2 regions of the Janibacter sp. YB324 genome follow, and region 2 is predicted to be linked to the other one. Evidence: riboswitches for the same ligand, from Rfam matches in the RefSeq annotation. Region 2 holds a riboswitch; the other holds the start of a gene.
The links. A riboswitch is a leader RNA that binds a small molecule or an ion and turns the genes downstream of it on or off. The one in region 2 is predicted to bind cyclic di-AMP.
Positions count from the first base shown of each region.

Region 1: another riboswitch for cyclic di-AMP. It lies ahead of H7A72_RS01985 (C40 family peptidase); the one in region 2 lies ahead of H7A72_RS15720 (C40 family peptidase).

Region 1 covers NZ_CP060120.1:394,048-401,012, reverse strand. Annotated here, with positions in the region: gene H7A72_RS02005 (Na+/H+ antiporter subunit D) at 1-1,308, shown strand, start outside; gene H7A72_RS02000 (Na+/H+ antiporter subunit E) at 1,305-1,871, shown strand; gene H7A72_RS01995 (monovalent cation/H+ antiporter complex subunit F) at 1,868-2,134, shown strand; gene mnhG (monovalent cation/H(+) antiporter subunit G) at 2,131-2,508, shown strand; gene H7A72_RS01985 (C40 family peptidase) at 2,569-3,036, opposite strand; cyclic di-AMP (ydaO/yuaA leader) riboswitch at 3,388-3,563, opposite strand; gene H7A72_RS01980 (metal-dependent transcriptional regulator) at 3,687-4,403, opposite strand; gene H7A72_RS01975 (MFS transporter) at 4,411-5,607, opposite strand; gene H7A72_RS01970 (SDR family NAD(P)-dependent oxidoreductase) at 5,679-6,416, shown strand; gene H7A72_RS01965 (hydroxyacid-oxoacid transhydrogenase) at 6,429-6,965, shown strand, end outside.
Region 2 covers NZ_CP060120.1:3,189,900-3,196,864, forward strand. Annotated here, with positions in the region: gene H7A72_RS17260 (GNAT family N-acetyltransferase) at 1-827, opposite strand, end outside; gene H7A72_RS15710 (GTP pyrophosphokinase family protein) at 929-1,600, shown strand; cyclic di-AMP (ydaO/yuaA leader) riboswitch at 1,731-1,913, shown strand; gene H7A72_RS17025 (NlpC/P60 family protein) at 1,910-2,674, shown strand; cyclic di-AMP (ydaO/yuaA leader) riboswitch at 2,838-3,026, shown strand; gene H7A72_RS15720 (C40 family peptidase) at 3,023-3,871, shown strand; gene H7A72_RS15725 (long-chain fatty acid--CoA ligase) at 4,013-5,752, shown strand; gene H7A72_RS17265 (class F sortase) at 5,804-6,385, opposite strand; gene H7A72_RS17270 (excalibur calcium-binding domain-containing protein) at 6,526-6,965, opposite strand, start outside.

The sequences.
Region 1 (6,965 bases), 570 kb from region 2:
GACTCGCCGCTCGCGATCTACTTCCCGACCTATCTCGTGCTCTCGGCCGGCGTGTCCAATGCCTTCCTCGCGGGCGACCTGTTCAACCTCTTCGTCAGCTTCGAGATGCTGCTCTTCGCGAGCTTCGTCCTGCTGACCCTCGGCGGCAGCGGCACCCGGATCCGGGCGGGGACGACCTACGTCATCGTCTCGATGGTCTCCTCCTTCCTCTTCCTGTCGGCGATCGCCGGGGTCTACGCCGCGACCGGCACGGTCAACCTGGCGCAGCTCTCCCTTCGCCTGCCCGAGATCGACTCGACGGTCTCGCTGGCGCTGCAGCTGATGCTCCTCACCGTCTTCGGCATCAAGGCGGCCGTCTTCCCGATGTCGGCGTGGCTGCCCGACTCCTACCCGTCGGCGCCGGTGCCGGTCTCGGCCGTCTTCGCCGGACTGCTCACCAAGGTCGGCGTCTACGCGATCGTGCGCACCCAGTTCCTGCTCTTCCCCGAGTCACCGCTGCACCACCTGATCATGGGGGCCGGCCTGCTGACGATGATCATCGGCATCCTCGGGGCGGTGGCCCAGCCGGGGATCAAGCGGATGCTCTCCTTCACCCTCGTCAGCCACATCGGCTACATGCTCTTCGGCATCGGGCTGGCGAGCGAGTCCGGGGTGTCGGCGGCGATCTTCTACATCGCCCACCACATCACCGTGCAGACCGCGCTCTTCCTCATCTCCGGCCTCATCGAGCGGGTGGGCGGCTCGACGGTCATCGACCGCCTCGGCGGGCTCGCCGCGAGCACCCCGGTGCTCGCCGTCCTCTTCTTCGTCCCGGCGATGAACCTCGCCGGCATCCCGCCCTTCTCCGGCTTCGTCGGCAAGGTCGGCCTGCTGCAGGCCGGCACCCAGGACGGCAGCGTCATCGCCTGGACGCTCGTCGTCGGCTCGGTCGTCACCTCGCTGCTCACCCTCTACGCCGTGGCCAAGACGTGGAGCGCGGCCTTCTGGCGGCCGCGTGCTGTCGAGGGCCAGGACCAGACCTTCGAGATGCCGACGCTCACCCCGAGCTTCGGGCGCCTGAGCGACGCCATCGGCGCCGCCGTCGCGGCCCAGCGCCCCTCGACCCCGATCGCCCCGCCGCCGGCGGTGACCCAGGTCGAGCGGCCGATGCCGCCGCTCATGCTGGGCGCGGCCGCCGCGGTCGTCGCCTTCAGCCTGGGGCTCTCGCTCTTCGCCGGCCCGCTCTTCACCTACACCGACGCGGCGGCCCGGCAGATGCTCTCCAGCGATGCCTACGTCCGCGCCGTCCTGCCCGAGGAGGCGCCGTGAGCGACACCGCCATCGACACGACCCCGGCGACCCGTCGGCGCGGCGGCTTCCAGCCCCGGGCGATCATCGCCCTGGCCGTCGTGTGGGTCCTGCTCTGGGACCGCATCACCCTGGGCAACATCGTCAACGGCCTGATCATCGGCGCGGTCGTCACGCAGATCTTCCCGCTGCCCTCGATCCAGTACTTCGGGCGGATCCACCCGTGGCGCCTCCTGCTGCTCATCGGGCGCTTCCTCGTCGACCTCGTGAGCGCCGCGGTCCAGATCGCCGGCGCCACCCTGAGCCGCCGCCCCAGCCAAGGTGGCTCGATCGTCGAGGTCCGGATGCGCACGCAATCGGAGTTCTACATGACGATCGTCTCCGCGCTCGTCTCCCTCGTGCCCGGGTCGATCGTCGTCGAGGCCAGACGCGGCGCCAACGTCCTCTACGTCCACGGCTTCCACGTCACCACGCCCGAGGGCGTGGAGGAGCTGCGCCGAGACGTCCTGGCCGTCGAGACCCGGGTCGTGCGGGCCATCGGCACCCCCGAGGAGATCTCGATCTGCACGCAGGAGGTCGCATGAGCATCATCCTGTCGATCGGGCTCGGGCTGCTCTTCGCCGCCGCCGGCCTGGTCCTCGTGCGCATCGCGCGGGGTCCGACCACCCTCGACCGTGCTCTGAGCCTCGACGTGGTCATCGTCATCGTCATCGGCATCATGGCGACCCAGATCGTGCGCACCGGTGACGCCGGGACGCTGCCGATCCTCGTCGTCTTCAGCCTCACCGGATTCGTCGGGTCGGTCTCGGTCGCCCGCTTCATGGCCCGCAAGGACGATGCCTCATGAGCTGGGCGCAGATCCTCGACCTCGCCGGGGCGATCAGCCTGCTCCTCGGTGCCACGCTGGCGCTCGTCGGCGCGATCGGCCTGGTGCGCCTGCCCGACTTCTTCGCCCGCATGCACGCCGCCACCAAGCCGCAGACCCTGGGCCTGCTGCTCATCCTGCTCGGCCTGGCGCTCACGGTGCGCACCTGGGCCTCGGTCGCCACGCTGCTCATCGTCGTCGGCGCCCAGGCCCTCACCGCCCCGGTCACGGCACACATCCTCGGCCGCGCCGGCTACCGCACCGGCATCGTCGAGGACGGCCTGCTCCACCACGACGAGCTCGGCGCCGCCTACCGACGGATGCAGGAGCAGGACCGGCAGCGCGAGCAGTCCTGACGACATGACGCAGGGGGCGAAGGGAGCAGCTGCTCCCTTCGCCCCCTGTCGGGTCGGCGGTCAGACCCGGCCGTAGCCGGAGACCCCGTCGAAGATCGGGCGGATCGAGACCGACGAGCCGGTGCGCGGCGAGTCGATCATCATGCCGTCGCCGACGTAGATGCCGACGTGCCACGACGGGGACCCGAAGAAGACCAGGTCGCCGGGCTGCGGGCTGGACACCGGGGTGGCGGCGGCCTGCTGGGCGGTGGTCACGCGCGGGATGGACTTGCCGGCCTTGGCGAAGACGTACTGCGTGAAGCCGGAGCAGTCGAAGCCCGCGGGGGTCGAGCCGCCGTAGACGTAGGGGGTGCCGATGTACTGCTTGGCGATCTCGATGACATTGCTCGAGGCGGCCGGGGCCGGCGCCGCGGTCTCGGCGGCGGGGGTCGAGGTGCTCGCCTGCGGGGCGGGCGACTGGCGCTCCTGCGAGCGGCTGGCGGCCTCGGACTCGCGCTCCTGCGCGGCCTGCTCACGCTCGGCGCGCATGCGCAGCTGGTAGGGGGTGGGGCCGGTCGGCTTGGCGACGGGCTCGACCTCGATCTTGCCGAAGGCGGAGGTCGCGGCCGTCGAGGTGGCCGGGGCGCTCGGCGCGGTGACGGCCGCGGCAGCCGGGGCGGCGGGGGCAGCAGCGGCCCGGACCGGGGTGGCGTCGACCTGGTCGGCGGCGGTGCTCGCCTGCGCGGGGATGGCGATGGCGGCGACGAGACCACCGGAGGCGGCGAAGGACGGCGGAGCCCTTGGCCAGCGGGGTGCCCGTCTGGCTGATGACGGTGCCGATCTCGGTCAGGGGGTTGTAGCGCTCAGGAGCGCGGTGGCGCCCGACGTTGTGAGACACGATGTATACCTCTGTCCCGCCTGCGAGGTCAGCTGTCGGGTTCGGGCCAGAGGTGCGGTCCGGTCCCGCGGCACCGGACCGACCCAGCGGTCCGCACGCCCCGGGACTTCACCCCGAGGAGCATCCGCGATGCCCCATGAGTGGGTCCCCCGCTCCTGCCATGCGGTGCTCTCACTACCGTCGGTGCGGTGGCAGGACTTGTCGTCCGCGTGACGGATCCGCCCAGGGGAGGCGGACCTCCCGACCGCACCTGCCGATCACGAAAATGTCACACCGAGGTCACGGCACGGTACGCACGCGGTCAGGGCGCGATCTGCTCCACGAAGACGTGGACGGCCACGTCGCGCGGCAGCGAGACCGCGTCGGAGGGGGCCGCGCCGTCACGGGCGACGATGATGCGGTCGTCCTCGGGAGTGACGCGCACGACCTCGCGCGGGCGCAGCCGGGCCTCGGTGAGCAGTGCGAGCGCCTCGTGGTCCTCCTGCGCCGGCTCACCGATGCGCCGCACACGGAAGGGACCGGTCAGGCCGCCGTCGACGACGTCGGTGAGGCTGGAGAGCCCCTCGAGGTAGTCGTCGGCCGGGGCCTCGTCGCCGCCGGCGAGCAGCTCGTCGAGGCCGGGGATCGGGGTGCCGTAGGGCGACTCGCGGTGCTCGGGGATCATGGCGAGGATCTTGCGCTCGACGCGCTCGCTCATCACGTGCTCCCAGCGGCAGGCCTCGTCGTGGATGTGCTCCCACTCGAGGCCGATGACGTCGGCGAGCAGTCGCTCGGCGAGGCGGTGCTTGCGCATGACGCGGGTGGCGAGGAGCCGGCCCTCGTCGGAGAGCACGAGGCGACGGTCCTCGCCGAGGCTCACCAGCCCGTCACGCTCCATGCGCGCGATCGTCTGCGAAACGGTGGGACCCGAGTGCCCCAGCCGCTCGGCGATGCGGGCCCGCATGGGCGGGATGTCCTCCTCCTCGAGCTCGAAGATCGTGCGGAGGTACATCTCCGTGGTGTCGATGAGATCCTTCACGGCTCCATCATGCCTTGCCGCGCTCCCGGTCGGCTCGCGAGACCCACAGGCTCGTCCAGCCCAGCCCGACGAGCCCGGTCGCGCCGAGCACCACCGCCGCGACCGGCAGCGACACCAGGGCCGTCACGGCGCTCAGCCCGAGCGTGCCGCCGGCGTGGCCGAGCTCGCCCATGAGCCGCCAGGCGCCGAGGAACTGCGCGCGGTCGCGGTCCGGCGCCGCATCGGCCCCGAGGGTCATGACGATGCCGGACCCCAGACCATTGCCCAGGGCCATGACGAGGGCCACGGCGAGCAGCTCCCCCTTCGTGCCGGCGAGGGGCAGCGCGAGGAAGGACGTCGAGACCACCGACAGCAGCACCGCGACGACCCACACCCGGCCGAGGCGGTCCATGACCCAGCCTCCCGGGTAGACGAGGAGCAGCTCGGCGACGCCGGCGACGGCGAAGATCTGCGAGGAGTCGACGCCGTCGAGCCCGATGTGCACCGCCCACAGGGGCAGGATCACCAACCGCGACTGCCGCAGCGCGGAGATCACCGTGACGCCGATGCCCTGGGTGAGCAGGAGGCGCGCGTGCTGCCGCACGACCCGCAGGACCCCCGTGTGCGGCTCCCCGGCCCGGGCCCGCTCGTGGTCGCCGGTGAGGTCGGGCGCGGTGAGCACGGTGACCACCGAGCCGACGGCGAGGAGCACGGCCACTCCGTAGGCCCCCTGCAGGCCGAAGGGGGCGATCGCCACCGAGCCCAGGACCGGCCCGAGGAGCAGCCCCGCGCGCATCGAGCCGCCGAGCAGCGACATGCCGCGGGCGAGCAGCCGCTGCGGCAGCACGTCGATCATGTAGCCCTGCCGGGCGAGGAAGAAGGCCGAGGACGCCAACCCGCTCAGCAGGAGCGCCACGCCCATGAGCCACAGCGAGGGCGCCCAGCCGGCGACCGCCAGGGCGACGATGTCGAGCAGCCCGGCGCGCACGAGCGTGGCCCGCTCCCCGATGCGGGCGACGAGCGCCCCGGCGGGCAGGACCCCGACGAGCTGGCCGACGCCGGTGAGGGCGACGACGAAGGCGGCCGTGCCGATGCTCGCCCCGAGCTCGTCGGCGCGCAGCGCCGCGATCGGCACGACGGCACCCGTGGCCGCGGCGGAGAGCAGGGTCGGCCCGAAGGCGGGTACGGCGATGCGCCTCCAGCCGAAGGTCTCGCTCTCGCTCATCCCGGCCATCCTCTCCTGCCGCGGTGTCGATACCTTGGGCGGTGTCAGCGTCGCCGCCCGAAGGAGTGCCCATGACCCGCCCCCTCGCCCTCGTCACCGGCGCCAGCTCCGGCATCGGCGCCGCCACCGCGCGCGCCCTCGCAGCGGCCGGCCACGAGGTGGTCTGCGCGGCCCGCCGCACCTACCGCATCGCCGACCTCGCCGCCGAGATCGACGGGCGCGCGGTCACCTGCGACGTCACCGACCCCGACGCGGTGGCCGCCCTGGCCGCCGAGGTGGGCGACCGGCTCGACGTGCTCGTCAACAACGCCGGTGGCGCCTACGGCCTCGACCCCGTGGCGACCGGCGACGTCGAGGACTGGCGGGCGATGTACGAGGTCAACGTCATCGGGACCCTGCGCGTGGTGCAGGCGCTGCTCCCTTCGCTCGTGGCGGCCGAGGGGGTCATCGTCAACGTCGGCTCCATCGCGGGGCGCACCTCCTACGAGGGCGGCGCCGGCTACACCGCGGCCAAGCACGCGCTGGCGACGATGACCGAGACGATGCGTCTAGAGCTCGTGGACCAGCCGGTGCGGGTCACCGAGATCGCGCCCGGGATGGTGCAGACCGAGGGATTTTCGCTCACCCGCTTCAAGGGTGACCGGGAGCGGGCGGAGCAGGTCTACGCCGGCGTCGCCGAGCCGCTCGTCGCCGACGACATCGCCGAGGCGATCACCTGGATGGCCACCCGGCCGCGCCACGTCAACATCGACCTCATGGTCATCAAGCCGCGGGCGCAGGCCGCCGCCCACAAGGTCCACCGGGAGTAGGAAGGCACCGTCATGTCCACGTCACCGCACACGCCCGAGTCCGTCTTCACCTATGCCGCGCCGCGGCTGAAGTTCGGCCCCGGCGCCGTCACGGAGATCGGCCACGACGTCGCCGGACTGGGCGCCCGCAGCGCGCTCGTCGTCACCGACCCCGGGCTGGCCGCGACCGGCCACCCCGAGCGGGTCGCCAAGGCCCTGCGCACGGCCGGGCTGCGGGTCGACGTGCACGACTCCGCCGCCGTCGAGCCCAGTGACGCGTCGCTGGCCGCCGCCGTCGAGCGGGCGAAGGGGGCGGCCCCCTTCGACGCCGTCGTCGCCGTCGGTGGTGGGTCGAGCATCGACACGGCCAAGGCAGTGTCCCTGCTGCTCACCAACCCGGGTGAGCTCATGGACTACGTCAACGCCCCGGTCGGGGGCGGGCGCGCGCCCGAGCAGCCGGTGCTCCCACTCGTCGCGGTGCCGACGACGACGGGGACCGGGGCCGAGTCGACGACCGTGTGCGTCCTCGACGTGCTGGCGTCCAAGGTCAAGACCGGCATCAGCCACGAG
Region 2 (6,965 bases):
AGGTGCGGGTGCCGGAAGACGCTCGCGATGAGCGGGCGGCCGGCTTCGTTGGCCGCGGTCGTGCGGTGCACGGCGAGCAGCTCGAGGTCCTCGGGCGCCAGGACCAGCCCGAGCTCCTCCTCGACCTCGCGCAGCGCGCACCGTGCCGGGCTCTCGCCCTCCTCGGGCTTGCCGCCCGGGTGCATGAAGGACTCGGTGCCCCGCTTGCGCACCGTGAGGACGTGCCCGTCGGCGTCCCGCAGGTCGACGGCGCTCACGACGATCGCGTCGCCGTGGTCGCGGGGCCGCTCGCTCGCCAGGACGGCGTAGACGAGGCTGTCGGTCCACTCCCCCTTGCTGAAGAGGTCCTCCAGGTGGGTCGCCTCGAGCCGCATCCCGAGCCGCTCGCACAGGGCTGCCGAGGCGGAGTTGCGTGCGTCGAGCTCGGCGACGACGCGGTGCGTGCCGTAGTGGTCGAAGGCGTGGTCGATGAGCGCACGAGCCGCCTCCGTCGCGAAGCCGCGCCCCGCCACGTCGGGACGGAAGACCCAGCCGACCTCTCCCTTCGCCCCCGTCCCGTCCGTGGCCCACAGGGCGACGTCGCCGACGACCGCACCCTCGTGCTCGACGACGAGGGCGAGCGCCTGCCGCGGGGTGTCCAGGCCGGCGCGGCCGACCCGCTCGGCGACGCGGGCGACGGCGACCTCGCGGGTCCACGGCGGCTCGAGCAGGTGGCGCGCGACCTCGGGGTCGGCGTAGTAGGCCAGGGTCGCGTCGACGTCGGCGTCGCGCCACGGCCGCAGCACGAGACGCTCGGTGCGGATCGGCAGGAGCGGGGCGGAGGTCACGGCAGCACGCTAGCGCCGGCGCACGAAGGGGGGCGCTCCCCCCTTCGTCCCGCCTCGCCGGTGCACACCCGGCTCTCAGGGGACCGGCCTACGCTGGCCGGGTGACCAGCGCCGCCCAGCCCCCTGGCCTACCCGAGCTCTCCGACGACGCCGTGCGTCGGTTCGCGCAGATCCGGGAGGACTTCACCCGGATGATGCTCGGCTACCGCTTCGGCATGGAGCAGGTGGCGACGCGGCTGGAGATCCTGCGCGAGGAGTTCGCCGAGCTGCACCTCGACAACCCGATCGAGCACATCTCCACCCGGGTCAAGAGCCCCGAGTCGATCCTCGAGAAGGCCGCACGGCAGGGCGTGGAGCTGGAGATCCCGGCGCTGCGCGAGCACATCACCGACATCGCCGGCGTGCGGGTCATCTGCTCCTTCGTCGCCGACGTCTACCGCCTCATGACCGCCCTCACCGAGCAGGCGGACATCTCCGTGCGCTTGGTCAAGGACTACATCGCCAACCCCAAACCCAACGGCTACCGGTCGCTGCACGTCATCCTCGAGATCCCCGTCTTCCTCTCGTCGGGGCCCGTCCAGGTGCCGGTGGAGGTGCAGTTCCGCACCGTGGCCATGGACTTCTGGGCGAGCACCGAGCACAAGATCTTCTACAAGTACGAGGGTGACGTGCCCGCCCACCTGCGCCAGCGGATCAACGACGCGGCGGCCACGGCCGCGCGCATGGACGAGGAGATGGCGCAGCTGCACCGGGCGGTGCACGGCACCGACTGAGGCGGGCCGGCGCCTGCCGCGAGCGCCCGGCGCCACAGACACGCCGGGACCGATAAAAGATCTCCACAGGGCCGTGACCAAACCGTGTCCCGATGCCCTATTCTTCTTTTCGACCCCACACTGCGGGGTCACCACCAGGTCGCCGAGTCCTGCCAGCCGGGTGGTCCCTGAACACCACGGCAGGAGCGGGGGACCCATTTTTTCGGCCCCAGTGCCTCGGGGTGAAGTCCACGCGGTCGCATGACCGCTGGGCGGGATGCTCATCTCCATCCCAACCCGACAGCTAACTCCGCAGGCGGAGGAGATCCCATGTCGATGTTCTACGCCGGGCGCCACCGCGCCCCGAGCACCAAGACCCCCCACCGCGCCGGCGCCAGCATGGTCGCCGTCGCCGCCGTGAGCCTGGGCACCGCCGCGGCCACCGCCCCCGGCGCCAGCGCTGCCCCCTCTGCGGTCAGCGCTCCCGCGGCTGCCTCCGTCTCGTCGGCCACCTCGGCGACGACCTTCTCCGGCCTGGTCAAGCGGGGCCACCGCGGAAGCCTGGTCAAGCAGGTCCAGCGCAAAGTCGGCGTGAGCGCCGACGGCATCTTCGGCCCCATGACCCAGTCCGCGGTCAAGCGCTACCAGAAGCGCAACGGCCTCGTCGCCGACGGCATCGTCGGCCCCCGCACCGGCACCAAGATGGGCCTGCGCTCGACCTCCACCGTGTCCTCGCGCACCACGACCCGGTCCTCGGTCTCCACCTCCTCGGTCCTGTCGACGGCGGCCAGCCTCGTCGGCACGCCCTACGTCTACGGCGGCACCTCGCGGTCCGGTTGGGACTGCTCGGGCTTCACCCAGTACGTCTTCGCCCGCCACGGCAAGAGCCTGCCGCGCACGGCCGAGCAGCAGCGTCGCGCCACCACCCGCGTCTACTCCCCGCAGCCCGGCGACCTCGTCTTCTTCGGCGCGCCGGCCTGGCACATGGGCATCTACGCCGGCAACGGCATGATGTACGACGCCGGCAACGCGCGCGTCGACACGACCAAGCGCAAGATCTGGACGAGCAACGTGACCTACGGCCGCGTCCGCTGACCCCAGCACCCCACGACGAAGGGGGCTCCGACCATCACGGTCGGGGCCCCCTTCGTCATTGCTGCCCCTGCGTCATTGGTGCACAACGGGTTTCGCCACCCGCGTTACCATTTCGTGACTATATGACCTATGGTCGAACGCGGTCCCGGCCACTGCCGGGACGCCGTCGAGGACGCCGAGTCCTACCACCTCGACGGGGTACCCCAGCAGCACCGGTAGGAGCGGAGGACCCAACCTCTGGCCACACGGCCTCGGGGTGAAGTCCTACGGCGGGGCATCGCCCGGTCGAAGGGCGGGATGGTCTCCATCCCAACCCGACAGCTAACTCCGCAGGCGAGAGGAGACAGCATGACCATGTTCTACACCGCACGTCACGCCGCCCCCCGCGCCCACCGCTCTGCGGCACAGCGCACGGGCGCCGGCGTCCTCGCCGCCACGGCTCTCGGCCTGGGGGCATCGACGATGACCGCCACGAGCGCGGCAGCCCAGGGCGGCCCCGAGGCTCCGGCCCCGGCCACCTCGCAGACCGCCTCGACCGGCGGCGCGCAGAGCGCCGGCAACTCCGTCGCTCCCAGCGGCTCGACCTCCCTCTCCGACCACGTGCGCGTCGGCGACACCGGCAGCGTCGTCAAGCAGATCCAGGACAAGGTCGGCGTCAGTGCCGACGGCGTCTTCGGGTCCCTGACCGAGCAGGCCGTGAAGAGCCGGCAGGCCAAGAACGGTCTGTCGGCCGACGGCATCGTCGGCCCCGAGACCGGCTCCGCCCTGGGCCTGACCGGCGGCGGCTCCAGCTCGACCGGTGGTGCCCAGTCCGCGGACGGTGGCACCGCCGAGACCGCCCAGGCCTCGGCCAGCGCCCCGGCCTCCGACTCGTCGATCGTCAACACCGCGCGCAGCCTCACCGGCACGCCCTACGTCTACGGCGGCACGACCACCGCGGGCTTCGACTGCTCCGGCTTCGTGCAGTACGTCTACGACAAGGCGGGTAAGGACATCCCGCGCACGACGCAGCAGCAGCAGGCTGCAGCCACCCCGGTCTCCAACCCACAGCCCGGTGACATCGTCTTCTTCGGCAACCCCGCGTACCACAACGGGATCTACGCCGGCGACGGCAAGATCATCGACGCGGGCAACTCCGAGTCGCCGGTGCAGGAGCGCGACATCTGGACCGATGACGTGACCTACGGCCGCTTCTGAGCGACCCCGCGCAGGCCGCTCCCGAGCGGCTCGCACGACAAGGCCCCGACCGCTACGGTCGGGGCCTTGTCGTGCTCGGGTGCCGAAGGCGCGTGAGACACTGGCCCTTTCTACACGTGTAGTCGTCCCAGGAGGTCATCCGTGCCCGCCACCCACGCCACCGGCGAAGCCCTCGAGCTCACCGACCGCGACCTGCTCCCCCTTCGTCCCTGGCGTCGGGCGCAGGAGGACCCGCAGCATCCCTCCTTCAGCCACGTCGTCGACGGCGACTGGCAGACCATCACCGCCGGAGAGCACCTCGAGAGCCTCGTTGCGACGGTCCGGGGACTCATCGCAACCGGCGTCACCGCCGGTGACCGTGTGGTGCTCATGGCCGACACCCGCTATGAGTGGCTGCTGCTCGACGAGGCGATCTGGAACGCCGGGGCCGGCACCGTCCCCGTCTACCCGTCGTCGTCGCGCAGCCAGCTCGAGTGGATCGTCCGCGACTCCGGCGCGCGGGTCCTGCTCGTCGAGACGCCGGCGATGGCACAGTTGGCCACCGGTCTCGACGTCGAGGTCCTCGTCATCGACGACGGCGCCCTCGCCACCCTCGCCGAGCGCGGTCAGACCGTGGCCGAGGATGAGGTGCACGCGCGCCGGGACGCAGTGACCTTCGACGGCCTCGCCGGGATCGTCTACACCTCCGGCACCACCGGTCGGCCGAAGGGGGTCGTCCTCACCCACCGGCACCTCGCCGCCGAGGTCGCCGGCTGCCTGGCACACCCGATCGGCGAGGTCGGGGCGCCCGGCCGCCGCATCCTGATGTTCCTGCCGATGGCGCACGTGCTCGCCCGCTCCGTCGCCTACATCGCCGCGCAGTCCGGCGCCACGGTCGGCTTCTGGTCCGACTTCTCGACGATCGTCGAGAAGTTCGGTTCCTTCCGTCCGCACATGGTCGTCGGCGTACCCCGGGTCTTCGAAAAGGTGCATGCCGGCATTCGCGCCAAGGCGGCCGGGCGCCGCGTCTCCGCCGCCGTCTTCGCGAAGGGGGAGCAGGTCGCCATCGACTGGAGCCGGGCCGTGGGCGACGACCCGCGCCCGGGCAGCCCCGGGCTGCGGCTGCGTGTGCTGCACGCGGTCTTCGACCGGCTGCTCTACGCCAAGGTCCGCGCGGCCCTCGGCGGGGAGACGATGTACGAGATCAGCGGCGGCGGGGCGCTCGGCGAGCGCCTCGGCCACTTCTTCCGCGGCGTCGGCGTGCCGATCCACGAGGGCTACGGCCTGACCGAGACCTGCGCGGCGATCACCGTCAACGGGCCCGGCCAGCAGCGCGTCGGCACCGTCGGCCGGCCGCTGCCGGGCAACGAGGTGCGCATCGGCGAGGACGGGGCGATCGAGGTCCGCGGTGCCGTCGTCACCGACGAGTACTGGGGCAACGACGAGGCGACCCGGTCGTCGATCGTCGACGGCTGGTTCGCCACCGGTGACCTCGGCTCGCTCGACGACGAGGGCTACCTGACGATCACCGGCCGGGCCAAGGAGATCATCGTGACCGCCGGCGGCAAGAACGTCGTCCCCGGCCCGCTCGAGGACGTGCTGCGGTCCCACCCGCTCGTGTCCCAGGCAATGGTCGTCGGCGAGGGGCGGCCCTTCGTCGCAGCGCTCATCACGCTCGACCCGGAGGCGGAGCGCCCCGCCGACCCGCAGGCCGAGCTCCAGGGCGTCGTCGACGAAGCCAACGAGCTGGTCTCCAAGGCCGAGGGCATCAAGAAGTTCGTCGTCCTCGACGACGACTTCACCGAGGATTCGGGCGAGATGACCGCGACGCAGAAGCTCAAGCGCCACGTCATCGAGACCCAGCGCGCCGAGGCGATCGAGGGGCTCTACGCGAAGCGCTGAGTCGGGGCCGGAGGGGCAACCGGGGTCCCGGACGGGGACGGTCGGGTCCGCTCAGCCGCTCGCCGGCACCGCCGTGAGCACGACGTTGTCGCGGTAGTGCTGCTCCCCGTCGATCGTCATCACCGGGCCGCCGCAGGTGACGAGGGCGAGCTGGCGGGGGCCGTCCACCCGGAAGATCGAGCGGGGCAGCGATACCTTGGAGTAGCTCTGCAGGCTCGTCGTGACGAAGGTCGACCGACGACCCGCGCCGTCGGTGACGTGGACCAGCGCTCCCGGACGGGCGTCACTGAGCCGCGCGAGGGCACCAGGGGTCCCGGACAGGTCGACGTGCCCGGCGAGCAGGGTCGTCCCCGCGCCGGCGCGGAGGGGGGCGGACCACACGTCGCGACCGACCCGCCACGGTTCCCGCGGGATGTCGAGGGACCCACTGCTGAACTTCACGCCGTCGAGGCTCGCGTAGATCCCGAGCGAGGGCACGTAGAGACGATCGGGACCCATGCGGTCGGGCGACATGACGAGCTCCCGGCTCGTGCTCGACGAGGAGCCGGCCGGGGTGCTCGAGGACGGCGCCGGGTCGTCGGGGATCGCGGCGACGGTCGCCGTGCGGGTCGGGTCCGGGGTCGGCGACGCCACCGCGAAGGTCTGGCTGGGGACCGGCGCCGCGACCGGCTCCTCGCCGCCCGCGACCGACCACCACGTCAGTGCCGCGCCCCCGGTGACGAGGACGAGGGCGACGAGCAGCAGCGCGAGTCGTCTCAGGGTGCCGCGCCCGATCAGCTGGCGCGACGAGCGCGCACGGCGACGCCGATACCGCTCAGGACCAGCAGCCCGCCGCCGAGGAGGCCCAAGGTGTTGGGTCCGGCGACGTCGGGGACACCGGCGTTGATCGTGCGGGCCTGGGAGCGGTCTGCGGCGTCGGAGCCGTCGGTGCCGAAGTAGGTCTCGCACGCGATGCCGTCGTTGTCGGCGTCGAGGCGGTGACGGTCGATCGCCGGGCCGCCGTTGGCGGTGAAGAAGGTCTGCGCCTCGGCCTGCGAGGAGAAGTCGGGGGCAGTCCTTGTCTGCGGTCGTGACGGAGGGCGCGGCCGACGAGGCCGAGACGGTGACGGATGACCGGCTCGGCGCTGTGGCGGGGGCCTTGGGGGCCGCCGGCGCTGCGGGTGCAGCAGCCGGAGCCTTGGGAGCGGACGGGGCAGCGGCCGGAGCGGCAGCC